4 regions of the Streptomyces sp. NBC_00654 genome follow, and region 1 is predicted to be linked to each of the others. Evidence: riboswitches for the same ligand, from Rfam matches in the RefSeq annotation. Region 1 holds a riboswitch; each other region holds the start of a gene.

Region 1 (3,620 bases):
GAGTTCAACGCCATGGCCGCGATCTACGACACCATGCAGTACCTGGCGTGCGACGTGGAGACGTTCTGCCTCGGCCAGGCCTTCTCCAGCGCCGCCGTGCTGCTGGCGGCAGGCGCGCCGGGCCGCCGACATGCCCTGCCCGGCGCCCGGGTAGTCATCCGGCAGCCGACGCTGGACGAACCGGTCCAGGGCCAGCCGTCCGATCTCGAAATCGAAGCACGCGAGCTGATGCGGGTGCGCGAGATGCTCGCGGCCATGCTGGCCCGTCACACGGGCCGGTCCACGGAGCAGATCACCGCCGACATCGAGCGCGACACCATCCTCGACGCCCGAGCCGCCCAGGCGTACGGGCTCGTGGACCACGTCATGGAGAACCGCGGCCCGTCCCGGCCGCCGCACCCCCCGAGGTGAACCCACCATGCTTCCACCGGAGTACCCGCCGCTCCCCGCGCTGACCCGCGCCGAGGGGGAGTTCATCGACCGCTACCTGGAAGTTCTCGACCAACTGGGCCGGATCAACCCGGCCCGAGGCAGTGACACCTATGGCGCGCTCCGGGCCGCGCAGGCCCTGGCCTCCCGGGCCACGGCGCTGCGCGACGCCCTGGCGTTGATGCACGAACGGGGCGAAGCGCAGATCCACGCGGCGACGTTGGCGCGGGCCCTGCGCCTGCTGGACGGAGAACGGCGCGCCGGCCGGGTCACCATGCCCCCGCCGCCGGTGGGCTGACCGGACCCCAGGCCCGCCACTCGGCCGGGGTCCGCCCCGGCCGACCCCTCGGCACCGCATCCGGCACAACGCCCGGCACCACGTCCGCCACCGGCTCCCGGCTCCCGATCACGGGGAGCCGGGACCTGGCCACGCCAGTCCTCACCACTCCTCACCACTCCACACCTCGCCGCATCTCATGCGCGCCTCCGCACCCCTCCGCGCCCCGCCACACCTCTCCGCGCCCGCCCCGCGACACGCCCGGCAAGGAGATCAGATTTCCTCCCTCGTTCGGCGTAGGCATTCCCCCTCACGAGGGACAGCCCAACTTGCGCTCAGCGCGTGGACAGTACTCGGAATCTGACGTTCCGTCGCTGGTGCGAGGCTGGTCGGGCAGCCCGGCCGAGGGCGGAAATCGGGCTCGTCCACCCGAACGGATCAGTCGTGACGACTCTCACAAATCGCTGTTTCAGCTCGGAAATCCGGCACTTCGTGAGTCAAGATCCCTGGGACGACAAGCCCCCGCCACCGCGGCGGGGCGGTCCGGGCGGACGCCGAGTCCTGCCACTGCCCGGATGACTGGTCGACAGAAGTGGATCGGCAGGAGTGGAGGACCCGAGCACAACGGGTCGGCCGGGCAACCGGTCGCCCCTCGGGGTGAAGCCGCCAAGTGCGGCCGGGCAACTTCGCCAGCCCGAACCCGACAGGTCATCCTTCACAGGCGGCTGACGAAGGGTTGCGCATGACTGCGCAGGTACATGTCCCGTCTCTGCTTACCCGGGCCGGTACGGCCTCGGTCCTCACCTTGGCCGTCGGCTCCGCCATGCTGGCGCCGGGGCTGGTCAACGAGGCCGAGGCCGCCACGCACTCGACGAAGGCGCTCACGATCGCCGCGTCGAAGAAGGGATCGCCCTACAAGTACGGAGCATCCGGTCCGCGCCGGTTCGACTGCTCGGGGCTGACTCTCTACTCCTTCAAGAAGGCCGGCAAGAAACTCCCGCGCACGGCCCAGCAGCAGTACAACAAGACCCACCACATCTCGAAGTCCAAGCGGAAGAAGGGTGATCTGGTCTTCTTCCACTCCGGCCGCAGCGTCTACCACGTGGGCATCTACGCGGGCAAGGGAAAGATCTGGCACTCCCCGAAGACCGGGGCGGTGGTCCGGCTGGAGAAGATCTGGTCGAACAGCGTGTGGTACGGACGGGTCCGCTGACCCACGGCCTGACCCACGGCCGGACCCGCTTCAGCGCAGCAGCGGTCCGGTCACCAGCACGAGCCCCAGTGCGGTGAGCGCCGCGCCGCTGCCGCCCTCGATCGCACGGGCGGTACGCGGCCGGCGCAGCCACCGCCCCAGCCGGTCCACCAGCAGGGCCACGGCCGGGAACCAGATGAGCGCCAGCACCACGACGACGGCCGCGAGCAGCAGGGTCCTGGGCAGTGGCGGCTGCCCGTCGGGCACGAACTGGGGCAGCAGGCTGAGAAAGAGCACCGGCGCCTTGGGGTTCAGCGCGTTGGTCAGGAAGCCCTGCCGCAGGGAGCGTCCCAGCTCCTTCTGCACGGGGCCGGCCTCCGGCTGCGCTGTCCGGTCCGCCTCGGCGGGCCGACGTCGCCACGCGAACAGAGCGCTGAGACCGAGCCAGAGCACATACGCGCCGCCCAGGAGCTGGACGGTGCGGAACAGCACGGGCATGGTGACCAGCACCGCGGCCAGGCCCGCCACGGCCAGCGCGGTGTGCACCAGCAGCCCCCCGGCGACACCCAGCGCGGTGACGACCCCGGAACGGCGCGAGGCGAGTGCGTTGCGTACGACGACGGTGAAATCGGCGCCGGGCAGCGCGACCATCCCCGCGGCGACTCCCGTGAAGGCGAGCAGTTGTGCGTCCATGGTTACACCCTGGACCGGAAGAGCCTTTAGCGTGTACTTGCAATCTTCTGGGTCTGCCAAAAGGAACGCTTAATGTACGACCCGACACGGCTGGCGGCGCTGGTGGCGGTCGCCGAGGCCGGATCGATCACGCGTGCGGCCGCGCGCCTGGGCTACACCGCGCCTGCTCTCTCCCAGCAGCTGGCCAAACTGGAGCGCGAGGCCGGTGCGGCGCTCCTGGTTCGTCATCATCGCGGGGCGCGGCTGACGGCCGCCGGTGAGCTGCTGGCGGGCCGGGCCAGAAGGGTCCTGGACGAGCTGGACCAGGCTCGGCACGAGCTGGCTCAGCTGGCCGGGCTCTCCGGGGGGCGGCTGCGGGTCGGCACGTTCACCACGGCCGGAATCCACCTGCTGCCGCCGGTCCTGAGCGCGTTCCGGCGCGCACATCCGGATGTGGAGCTCGCCGTGACCGACTACGAGCCGCCCGAGGGAGTCACCGCCGTGGCTGCCGGAGAGGTCGACCTCGCCCTGACCCATGCGTACGAACCGGCGCCCGCGGGTCCCCCGCCCATGGGCGTCGTCGTCGAGCCTCTCCTGGTCGAGGAACTGGTCCTCGTCACCGCGGTCGGCCACCGGCTCGCCGAGGGGACGGGCCGGCTGCCGGTCGCCGAGCTGGCGGGACGGCCGCTGATCAGCAGCGCGCCCACGCATCCGCCCCGGCGCGGGGTGGAGAGCGCCCTGGCCGAGGCCGGCGCCACCCCGGCCGTGGTGTGCGAGTCCCCCGGCTACGCCCTGGTGTGCGCGCTGGTCAGCGCCGGGCTCGGGGTGGCCGTGGTTCCGGAGATGGTCGCCGCGATGTCCCCGACCCCGCTGGCCGTGCGGCGGCTGGATCCGGCGGCCTTCCGCCGGACGATCTCCGTCGCGCACCGGGGCGACCGGGCGACCTCCGCCGCGTCGACCCTGCTGGCACTGATGCGCAGCGGATTCGGACGGGGCGCGGCGGCGCGGTAGGGCCGGCCGGGACTCCGGGGGCCCTGCCCGGACGCCGGG
Region 2 (3,620 bases), on a different contig from region 1:
GGTGAAGGAACCGGTACCCCGGACGTTGCCGGTGCCGTCCAGCTCGGTGCGCTCGGTACGCAGACCGGCCACGCGGCCGTCCTCGCCCAGGATCTCGACCGGCGACTCGAAGAAGTGCAGGAACAGCTTGTGCGGGCGGTCACCGACATCGCGTATCGCCCAGTTCTCCAGCGTGGAGGCGACCATGTTGGCCTGCTTGTTGCCCCGCCGGGTCTCGATGGAGCCCGCGTCGTAGTCGATGTCCTCGGGGTTGACGATGACCTCGATGTTGGGCGAGTGGTCGAGCTCCCGCAGCTCCATGGGGCTGAACTTGGCCTGGGCGGGGCCACGCCGCCCGAAGACGTGCACCTCCAGCGCCTTGTTGGCCTTCAGGCCCTCGTACACATTGGCCGGGATCTCCGTCGGCAGCAGCTCGTCCGCCGTCTTGGCGAGTACACGCGCCACGTCCAGGGCCACGTTGCCGACACCCAGCACGGCGACCTTCTCCGCCGTCAGCGGCCAGGTGCGCGGGACCTCGGGGTGCCCGTCGTACCAGGAGACGAAGTCGGCCGCTCCGTAGGAGCCGTCCAGACCGGCGCCGGGGATGTCGAGCGCGCGGTCGGCGTCGGCGCCGGTGGAGAAGATCACGGCGTCGTAGAAGGACCGCAGATCGTCCAGGCCGATGTCGTTGGGGTAGTCGACGTTGCCGAAGAGCCGCAGCTGCGGCTTGTCCAGCACCTGGTGCAGCGCCTTGACGATGCCCTTGATCCGGGGGTGGTCCGGGGCCACGCCGTAGCGGATCAGGCCGAAGGGGGCGGGCATGCGCTCGAACAGGTCGATCGACACACCCGGGTCCTGTGCGGCTTCGGATTTCAGCAGCGCGTCCGCTGCGTAGATCCCGGCAGGACCGGCTCCGACGATGGCGACGCGGACGGGGCGTGTCATGGCGTGTTGTTCCTTAGGGCGGACGAGCGCGGGCAGGGTACGGCGAACAGCAGAGGTAAGGCTTGGCTTACCAGTCTCCAACGCACACGTTAAGCCCTGTCGCGTCCGGACGTCGGGCCGGGGTCCCGCGGAGCCTCCCGCCGGCTCACCCCGAGAGTTCGAAATGGGCGATTTGGGCGATTGACCGGAATTGGTCCACCCCTTCATAAAAGATCATTCAGGCTGTTTGCCGGTTTCGCGCCTCGCGCAAATCGCCCTTATCGGACTCAGTGGTGAGCGTCACGTTCCGGACCCCGGACGCCGTGGCGCGCCGCCCGGTTCCCTTCTGCGCCGGGGAATCTGACTTCGCGTCGTGAGATTGCCGACAGGGATTTCCATCAATTGATCTTGCGCAGGAAATGCGATCCGGAATTCAGGGCTTGTTCCGATCAAGATTTCTCGCCTACGGTCACCGTCAATCCGGATGGAACGCCTAATCCTGCCGCCGTCCGGCAATCGAACCTACTCACGTACGGCAGGAGCGGGGGACCCAGGTAAGACGCCGGTCCGGTATCCGGACCGGCTGGGGTGAAGTCGCATTCGCGTGCGGCCAGGCAGCTCCAGCCTGAACCCGACAGCTCACCTCGCAGGCGGCGGAGAGGATTCACCATGCCCGAAACGGGCAAGTACCGTCGTTCCACGTCCGCCCGTCTGACCCGCGGTTTCATCGCCGTGGGCACCGGCGGAGCCGCCCTTGTGCTTCCGCTGGCCGGTGCGAGCTTTGCCTCCGCGGCACCCGCGCAGCACTCCATCACCGCCGAAAAGGCCGTGGCGCCGACTGCCGTATCCGTCAAGGAAATTGCCGCGCAGCGGGCGGATGCCACGACCCATTCCGTGGTCGAGGGTGATTCGCTTTCCAAGATCGCCCGCAGTTATTCCCTCGGTGGTGGCTGGCAGAAGCTGTACGACGACAACCGAAAGGCCGTCGGCGACAATCCCGACCTGATTCACCCCGGCCTCAAGCTGTCGATCGGATCCAAGGCGCCGGCGCAGCCCGAGTCCACTGCCTCCTCGTCCGACCGGAGCGAGGGAGGCGACCGCGCCGACCGCTCGCAGCGCACGAGCGCGCAGCCGGGCGCCAACGGCTCCGCCGCCGACACGGCCACCGGTACGGCTACCCAGGCCGCCGCCACCGGTACCGTCGCCGTCGCGGCCGAGCAGCCCACGGCGTACACGAACGACCTCGACGGCTGGATCAAGGAGTCGCTGGCCGTCATGGCCGAGCACGGGATCCCCGGCAGCTACGAGGGCATCCACCGCAACATCATGCGCGAGTCCTCGGGCAACCCGCTGGTCGTCAACAACTGGGACTCGAACGCCGCCGCCGGGATCCCGTCCAAGGGCCTCCTCCAGGTCATCGACCCGACCTTCCAGGCCTACCACGTGCCCGGTACGTCGATGGACAGCCTCGACCCGGTCGCCAACATCACGGCCGCGTGCAACTACGCCGCCGACAAGTACGGCTCGATCGACAACGTGTTCGGGGCGTACTGACACCCGTCGGTGTCGGGAGTGAGTGGCAGGCCGACGGGCGGTACGGAGTCGCAGGGCTCCGTGCCGCCCGCCGGCTTTTGCCGGGGCGGCCTTGAGCCGGACCGTAAGTTACCCGTCAGTGTGTAGTGACTTACTACGCATTCGACAGTAGAACCTGTTTCACTCTGTCGAGAGTGAGGGATGTCACATGAGTGACACTACCATGCAGGATGCGAGATCCAAGGGCGTCTCGCGTCGAAGGTTCCTTGCAGGAACAGGTTCTCTTCTTGGGGCCGTGACCCTGGCGGGCCACCCGGCCTCGGCCAGGGCGGAGGCCGGGGTGGCGCCCGCCGGGATCGATCCCGGCGCCCATGTCCCGGCCCTGGTGATCGGCACCGGATACGGCGGCTGCGTCGCCGCGCTGCGACTCGCCGAGGCGGGCGTGGATGTCCATATGGTCGAGATGGGGATGGCCTGGGACACCCCCGGGCCGGACGGCAGGATCTTCGCCAACACGACCAGCCCGGACCGCCGTTCCTACTGGCTGCGGACCAAGACCAAACAGCCGCTCAGCAACTTCCTGGGCTTCCCGATCGACCGGAACATCCCGCGCTACACCGGGATCCTGGACGCCGAGGAGTTCGGCGGCATCACGGTCTACCAGGGCCGCGGCGTCGGCGGCGGCTCGCTGGTCAACGGGGGGATGGCCGTCACCCCCCGGCGCGAGAACTTCGGCGCCATCCTCCCCACGGTCGACGCCGACGAGATGTACGGCACCTACTACCCGCGCGCCAACGCCGGGCTCGGGGTCGGCACCATCGACCCTGCGTGGTTCGAATCCGCCGACTGCTACCAGTACGCCAGGGTCGGCCGCAAGCACGCCGAACGTTCCGGCTTCCCGTTCCTCTTCGTGCCCGCCGTGTACGACTGGGACTACATGAAGCAGGAGGCGGCGGGCACCGTCCCGAGGTCCGCGCTGGACGGCGAGATCCTCTACGGCAACAACTACGGCAAGAAGTCGCTGCAGAAGACCTACCTGGAGCGGATCGGAGCCACCGGCAAGGTCTCCGTCTCACCGCTGCACAAGGTCACCTCGGTCGCCCCCGCGGCCTCCGGCGGCTACACGGTCGTCATCGACCAGCTCAACACCACCGGGGACACCACGGCCACCAAGTCCGTGACCG
Region 3 (3,620 bases), on a different contig from region 1:
ACCCGCGATGTTTACGCCGTGTTGCGGATCGCTCACCCGGTCCCGGCCCGGAGCGCGGACACCCGGCGGGCGGTGCGGCGCGGCCGGTGCGCGGACATGGCCCGCTCGGCGTGCTGGGCGGCCAGCGCCCTGGCCCGTTCGGCGTCGCCGCGCGCCACGGCGTCCACGATGGCGCCGTGCTCGGCCCAGGAGTCGGCGGGGCGGACGGGCTGCTCGACCGCGTACATCCAGGCGGTCTTGTGGCGCAGCTGGGCGAGAAGGGCGATGAGACCGGGGCTGGCGGAGGCCTGCGCGAGGGTCTCGTGGAACCAGCCGCCCAGCGAGCGCAGATCCTCGCCCTCGCCCCGGCGGGCCCGCTCCTGCCCCAGCCTGACCAGGCCGCGCAGCACCTTGAGATGGGCCTCGGTACGCCGCTGGGCGGCGCGTGCGGCCCCCAGGGGCTCCAGGAGCATCCGGACCTCCAGCAGGTCGGCGGCCTCCTGCTCGGTGGGCTCGGCCACACACGCACCGGCGTGCCGGCGGGTGACGACGAAACCCTCGGACTCCAGGGTGCGCAGCGCCTCGCGGACCGGGACCCGGGAGACTCCGTAGCGCCGCGCGAGCACCTCCTCGGTGAGGCGGCTGCCGCGCTCGAAGACACCGGAGACGATGTCGTCACGGATTGCCGTGCATACCGAATGCGCGGGAATGCGCATGTCCGAACCTCCGCCATAATCCCCGCGAAAAACGCGGCCGGCCGACGCCTGTTCCGTGACTCTATGACAATCGGCCGGAATTTCCGATGGCGCAGGGAAATCCGGGGGATATCTTTCGGCCACCGGGCACTTCGGCGGAGGGTGCGGTGACCCCGGCGGCTCCGGTGGCTCCGGTCCGAGAAACGCGGAAGGCCCCGGCGGGGAGCCAGGGCCATCGGCGGGGTGCGGAGACGGTCAGACGTTGAGGCCGTGGGCGCGCAGATAGGCGACCGGGTCCATGTCGGAGCCGTACTCGGGCGTGGTGCGCGCCTCGAAGTGCAGGTGCGGTCCGGTGGAGTTGCCGGTGGAGCCGGAGAGGCCGATCCGCTGGCCGGAGGTGACGCTCTGGCCGACGGAGACGCCGATCGAGGAGAGGTGGCCGTACTGGGTGTACGTGCCGTCCGTCATCCGGAGCACGATGTTGTTGCCGTACGCGCCGCCCCAGCCGGCCTCGACGACCGTACCCGCGCCGACGGCGACGACGGAGGAGCCGGAGGCCGCGTGGAAGTCCACGCCGGAGTGGCTGCCGGAGGACCAGAGCGAACCGCTGGACTGATAGCCGGTGCTGACGTACGAGCCGGCGACCGGGAGGTGGAAGGAGTTCAGCCGGGCGCGTTCGGCGGCGCGGGCGGCGCGCGCCTTGTCCTCGCGGACCTCCTCGGCGCGGGCCTCGGCCTTGCGTTCGGCCTCCGCCTTCGCCCTGGCCCTGGCCGCGGCCTTGGCCTCGGCTTCCGCGACGGCCTTGGCCTTCGCCTCGGCGGCGACCTCGGCCTGGTGCTCCTGGGCCTTCGCCTGGGCGTCGATCTGGTGGGCGAGCGTGGCGTCGATGGCGATGACCGCGGTCAGGCCGGTGTCGCCGACGGGGTGGGCCTCGGAGTCCGCGGCGAGGGCCGGGGAGGCCATACCGCCGATGACGCCGGTGGTGGCCAGAGCCGCGACGCCGGCGACCTGGGCGCGCTTGCGCGTCAGGCGGCTCGGGGCACGGTGCTTCCCGGTGGCACGGGTGAACGCCATGGAGGGGCTGATCCTTTCCTTCCTTCTCGCCTACCGGGTTAGCTGACGGGTTCGGAGCAGGAAGGTCTCCTACGGACACCTGGGCCTCGTACGGGGCACGGGCATCCGATTCACCCCAGGGACTTCGTGGGTCCCCGGCTCCCCAGGCTCGCGCCTGACGGGGACTCGGCGATGGCTGCCCGGCGCCGCGGACGCGGCATACGGATGACGGACAGCGGAGCCGACGCTAAGCGGCACAACTTTCCCGCAGCAAACGGACAGCGGGTTTTGTCGCTCATCCCACAGGACAGAAGAGCAACTTCCCCCGCAAAGGAACCTAATCGGACAAAAAGGAAGACCCCGGCGCGACGAGTCGCACCGGGGTCCCCTGTGCCCCGGTATACGACAGCGGGAGCATCGAGCGCCCGCTGACCGCGTACCCGGAGAGTCAGCTGACGACCGAGACCTCACCGATGCCGAGGGCCTTCACGGGCTCCTCGATCTGCGCCGCGTCCCCCACCAGGATCGTCACCAGCCGGTCCACCGGGAACGCGTTGACCACGGCGGCGGTCGCCTCCACCGTGCCCGTCTCGGCGAGGCGGGCGTAGAGGTGGGCCTGGAAGTCGTCCGGGAGGTGCTGCTCGACCTGGTCGGCCAGGGTGCCCGCGACCGACGCCGCGGTCTCGAACTTAAGCGGGGCGACCCCCACGAGGTTCTGCACGGCCGTCTCGCGCTCGGCATCCGTCAGCCCGTCGGCCGCCAGGGTCCGCAGCACCGTCCAGAGGTCCGCCAGCGCCGGTCCGGTGGACTCGGTGTCCACCGAGCCGCTGATCGCCAGCATCGCGGCGCCCGCCGCCCCGGAGGCCGAGCCCGGAGCCGTCGAGCGCAGGACCTGGCCGAAGGCGCGGACACCGTAGGTGTAGCCCTTCTCCTCACGCAGCACCCGGTCCAGCCGGGAGGTGAGGGTGCCGCCCAGGCAGTAGGTGCCGAGCACCTGGGCCGGCCAGACGCTGTCGTGCCGGTCCGCGCCGATCCGGCCGATGAGCAGCTGCGTCTGCACCGCGCCGGGACGGTCCACGATGACGACACGGCCGGTGTCGTCGGCGGTGATCGGCGGCACCGGACGGGACTGGCCGGCGTTTCCGGACCAGTCGCCGAGGGTGTCGGCGAGCAGCGCGTCCACATCGACCCCGGTCAGATCGCCGACGATCACGGCCGTCGCGGTGGACGGGCGGACATGGGCGTCGTAGAAGCCGCGCACGGCCGCCGCGTCGATCCGCCGCACCGTCTCCTCGGTGCCCAGGCGCGGGCGCGACATGCGCGCGGTCGCCGGGAACAGCTCCTTGGAGAGCTGCTTGGCGGCGCGCCGCGCGGGGTTGGCCTGCTCGTGCGGGATCTCGTCGAGCCGGTTGCCGACGAGGCGCTCGATCTCGCTCTCGGCGAAGGCCGGGGCCCGCAGCGCTTCGGCGACCAGGCCCAGCGCCTTGGCCAGCCGGGAAGCGGGAACCTCCAGGGAGACCCGGACGCCGGGGTGGTCGGCGTGCGCGTCGAGCGTGGCACCGCAGCGCTCCAGCTCGGCGGCGAACTCCTCGGCGCTGCGCTTGTCCGTGCCCTCGGACAGTGCCCGGGACATGATCGTGGCCACGCCGTCGAGCCCCTCGGGCTCGGCGTCCAGCGGGGCGTCCAGGAAGATCTCCACGGCGACGACCTGCTGGCCGGGGCGGTGGCAGCGCAGCACGGTCAGCCCGTTGGGCAGGGAACCGCGCTCGGGGGCGGGGAACGCCCAGGGCCGGGCCACGCCGGGGGCGGGCTGCGGGTGGTACTCCATGGCTACTCCAGTCGCGGCGGCGTCGCTCACTTGTCCGCCCCCTCGGGCGCGTCGGTGCCTTCGGT
Region 4 (3,620 bases), on a different contig from region 1:
GGGTTGGCGAGGACCCTGAGGTAGGCCAGGACGTCCCGGACCTCCTTGCGCTCGTAGAAGCGCACTCCGCCGACGACCTTGTAGGGCAGCCCGACGCGGATGAAGATCTCTTCGAAGACACGTGACTGGGCGTTCGTCCGGTAGAAGACGGCGACATCGCCGGCCTTCGCGTCGCCCGCGTCCGTCAGCCGGTCGATCTCGTCGGCGACGAACTGTGCCTCGTCGTGCTCGGTGTCGGCGACATAGCCGGTGATCCGGGCGCCACTGCCGGCGTTCGTCCAGAGATTCTTGGGGCGGCGGCTCTCGTTCCGCTCGATCACCGCGTTGGCGGCGGAGAGGATCGTCTGCGTGGAGCGGTAGTTCTGCTCCAGCAGGATCGTGGTGGCGTTGGGGTAGTCCTCCTCGAACTGGAGGATGTTGCGGATGGTCGCGCCCCGGAAGGCGTAGATCGACTGGTCCGCGTCACCGACGACACACAGCTCGGCGGGTGCGTCCGCCTCGCCGGACGGGCCCACCAGCTCGCGCACGAGGGTGTACTGCGCGTGGTTGGTGTCCTGGTACTCGTCGACCAGGACGTGGCGGAAGCGGCGGCGGTAGTGCTCGGCGACATCGGGGAACGCCTGGAGCAGGTGGACCGTCGTCATGATGATGTCGTCGAAGTCCAGGGCGTTGGCCTCGCGCAGCCGTGCCTGGTACAGCGCGTATGCCTGGGCCAGTGTCTTCTCGAAGCCGTCGGCGGCCTGGCCGGCGAAGGTCTCCTCGTCGATCAGCTCGTTCTTCAGGTTCGAGACCTTGGCCGTGAACGACTTCGGCGGGTAGCGCTTGGGGTCGAGGTCCAGATCGCGGCAGACCAGGGCCATCAGCCGCTTGGAGTCGGCGGCGTCGTAGATCGAGAACGACGAGGTGAAGCCGAGCTTCTTCGACTCGCGGCGCAGGATCCGTACGCACGCGCTGTGGAAGGTCATGACCCACATGGCGTTGGCGCGCGGGCCGACGAGCTGCTCGACACGCTCCTTCATCTCGCCCGCGGCCTTGTTGGTGAAGGTGATCGCGAGGATCTGGCCGGGGTGCACACCGCGCTCCGCGAGCAGATGGGCGATCCGGTGGGTCAGCACCCGGGTCTTGCCCGAGCCGGCCCCGGCGACGATGAGCAGCGGCGAACCGGCGTGCACCACGGCGGCGCGCTGCTCGGTGTTCAGCCCGTCGAGCAGCGCGGCGGCGTCGATGACCGGCCGCGGGGCACCGTCCCGGTAATAGCCGTCGCGGGGCGGCGGGGGCGCGTCGAAGACGCCCTCGAAGAGACCCTCCGGCACCGCTTCGGGTGCGTGGTCCTCGGGAGGCGGCGGGGGCCCTTCCTCCGAGTGCTGGAGGCCGGTCAGGAAGCTGTCGTCAAAGAGGCTGCTCATCGCTTGACGAGTCTAGGCCGCCGCACCGACAGTCCGTGGCCGCATCGGATACGAGGGCGGCCGGACGGGCACGTACGGAGACCGGGCACCCACACCGCGTAGGGGAAGGGCGGCGGCGCCCGGTTCCCGCGGGCCCGATTCACCGAGGTCACGAAAATGTATCGGGCATATCGAACATCAACCTTCACAGCGGCCCCACGGGTGGCTAGCGTGCTCGGTCGGGCGCCCCGTACCCCCTTGCGGCGAACCACGCCGAGCGGACGCCCCCGCCGAATCCGTACTGCCCGACGGCAGCCCGGGACCGGGGACCCACCAGCGGTACCGGGGTGAACCGGCCCTTCCCCACGGGGCCGTAGGGCAGCCTTCCGTTCCGCCCGAACCCGACAGCCAACCCGGCAGGCGGTCCACGGAAGGAGATGCCGGCCTTGGCCTCGCATCGCAAACCGCGTACGAAGGTGCGCACCACCACTCCCGCCGTCGGGCTGACGACGGCGGCGCTGGCCTCCGTCACGCTGCTCTCCACGCAGAGCGCGACGGCCGCGCCCGCGGAGCCCAGGCCCGGGATCGAGGAGGTCCGGAAGAAGGTCGACGACCTCTACCGGCAGGCGGGCACCGCGACCCAGCAGTACAACGAGGCGAAGGCGGCCTCCGCGAACCAGCGCGCCGAGGTCGACGCCCTGCTCGACGATGTGGCCAAGCGCGCCGACAAGGTCAACGAGGCCCGCCGCGCCCTCGGGAACTACGCGGCGGCGCAGTACCGCACCGGCGGCATCGCGCCCACCGCGACGTTCTTCCTGGCGGACGACCCGCAGGCGTACTTCGACCAGGACCAGCTGATGGACCGGATGACGAGCCAGCAGCAGAAGGCCGTCGCCGACTTCCGCGAGCAGCAGTCCGCGGCGGCGGTCAAGCGCACCGAGGCGGTGAAGAGCCTGGAGACGCTCACCGAGTCGCAGGCCACGCTGCGCACCAGCAAGCAGAGCGTGCAGACCAAGCTGACCGAGGCGCGCACCCTGCTGTCGACGCTGACCGCCCAGGAGAAGGCGCGGCTGGCGGAGCTGGAGCGCGAGAAGAAGGCCGAGGCCAGGATCAAGGCGGAGAAGCTGGCGCGTCAGCAGGCCGCCGCCGAGGCGGAGGCCGAGCGGAAGGCCAAGGAGGAGGCCGCGAAGGAGCCGGACTCCGGGAGCGGCACCGGTGGCGGGACGGACACCGGATCGGGGCCGGACAGCGGCTACGCCGCCAAGGCGGAGAAGGTCCTCGCGTTCGCGCGCGGCCAGATCGGCAAGCCGTACGTCTGGGGCGCGACGGGCCCCGCCTCGTACGACTGCTCCGGGCTGACGCAGGCGGCGTGGAAGGCGGCCGGGGTCGACCTCCCCCGTACGACCTGGGACCAGGTGAAGGTCGGCACCCGGGTGGCCACGGCGGATCTGCGCCCCGGGGACCTGGTCTTCTTCTACGACGACATCAGTCACGTCGGCATCTACAAGGGCGACGGCATGATGATCCACGCGCCGAAGCCGGGCGCGAACGTGCGCGAGGAGTCGATCTACTACATGCCGATCTACGGCAGCGTGCGCCCCGCCTGACCGCGCGACGCCCCGGACGGCCGGTGAAGGCCGTCCCGGGGCGCTCCGGGACGGGACCGGCCGGCTCAGGTCCAGAGGGTGGCGATGAAGATGTTGGCGACCGTCAGACCGCCGACCGCGGCGAACGCGCCCTTGTCGACCTTCTCCTCGTCCCGCTTGATGTAGACGAGCGCGAGGATGACGACCAGGATCAGCAGCTTCACGCCGATCTTGATGTTGTTCACGGTCTGGTCGTCGGCCTGGTTGAGCCCGACCAGGGCGACGCCGGTGACCAGCATGGTCAGCGCACCGTGCAGCATGGCCGGAACGAATCGCGCCGTGCCCGCGCCCATCGCCTTCATCTGGGTCAGGAAACCTCCCAGCAACGAGGCGATGCCGATGATGTGCAGGGCGACGAAGATATTGATGAGTACGTCCATGGTCCCGCAGCCTAGGGCCCTGCCCCGAACCGCGGATCGCGGCCCTGGCCGTAGCACCACCTCACAGCCAGGTGTAGCGTTCTTGGCTCGTTCTTACGGATTTCGCCCGGACCTGCACGAATTGCCTGACTCTGAGGCAGTATTTCCGGTCATTCCGGCACAGCGAAACGCCACATGCGTGCAATAGCTGTCATGTCGACTCTTTTCCG

What was found. A riboswitch is a leader RNA that binds a small molecule or an ion and turns the genes downstream of it on or off. The one in region 1 is predicted to bind cyclic di-AMP.
Region 2: another riboswitch for cyclic di-AMP. It lies ahead of OHA98_RS17235 (LysM peptidoglycan-binding domain-containing protein); the one in region 1 lies ahead of OHA98_RS24975 (C40 family peptidase).
Region 3: another riboswitch for cyclic di-AMP. It lies ahead of OHA98_RS10830 (M23 family metallopeptidase); the one in region 1 lies ahead of OHA98_RS24975 (C40 family peptidase).
Region 4: another riboswitch for cyclic di-AMP. It lies ahead of OHA98_RS05790 (C40 family peptidase); the one in region 1 lies ahead of OHA98_RS24975 (C40 family peptidase).

Annotation. Positions count from the first base shown of each region.
Region 1 covers NZ_JAPEOB010000002.1:1,062,804-1,066,423, forward strand. Annotated here, with positions in the region: gene OHA98_RS24965 (ATP-dependent Clp protease proteolytic subunit) at 1-411, shown strand, start outside; gene OHA98_RS24970 (hypothetical protein) at 419-727, shown strand; cyclic di-AMP (ydaO/yuaA leader) riboswitch at 1,259-1,445, shown strand; gene OHA98_RS24975 (C40 family peptidase) at 1,449-1,919, shown strand; gene OHA98_RS24980 (LysE family translocator) at 1,950-2,591, opposite strand; gene OHA98_RS24985 (LysR family transcriptional regulator) at 2,664-3,581, shown strand.
Region 2 covers NZ_JAPEOB010000001.1:4,023,624-4,027,243, forward strand. Annotated here, with positions in the region: gene OHA98_RS17230 (FAD-dependent oxidoreductase) at 1-924, opposite strand, end outside; cyclic di-AMP (ydaO/yuaA leader) riboswitch at 1,384-1,569, shown strand; gene OHA98_RS17235 (LysM peptidoglycan-binding domain-containing protein) at 1,573-2,457, shown strand; gene OHA98_RS17240 (GMC oxidoreductase) at 2,645-3,620, shown strand, end outside.
Region 3 covers NZ_JAPEOB010000001.1:2,514,535-2,518,154, reverse strand. Annotated here, with positions in the region: partial or broken gene OHA98_RS10835 (GntR family transcriptional regulator) at 1-695, opposite strand, end outside; gene OHA98_RS10830 (M23 family metallopeptidase) at 930-1,748, opposite strand; cyclic di-AMP (ydaO/yuaA leader) riboswitch at 1,761-1,929, opposite strand; gene OHA98_RS10825 (pitrilysin family protein) at 2,176-3,555, opposite strand; gene OHA98_RS10820 (pitrilysin family protein) at 3,582-3,620, opposite strand, start outside.
Region 4 covers NZ_JAPEOB010000001.1:1,303,621-1,307,240, reverse strand. Annotated here, with positions in the region: gene pcrA (DNA helicase PcrA) at 1-1,406, opposite strand, end outside; cyclic di-AMP (ydaO/yuaA leader) riboswitch at 1,678-1,824, shown strand; gene OHA98_RS05790 (C40 family peptidase) at 1,823-2,992, shown strand; gene OHA98_RS05785 (hypothetical protein) at 3,058-3,411, opposite strand.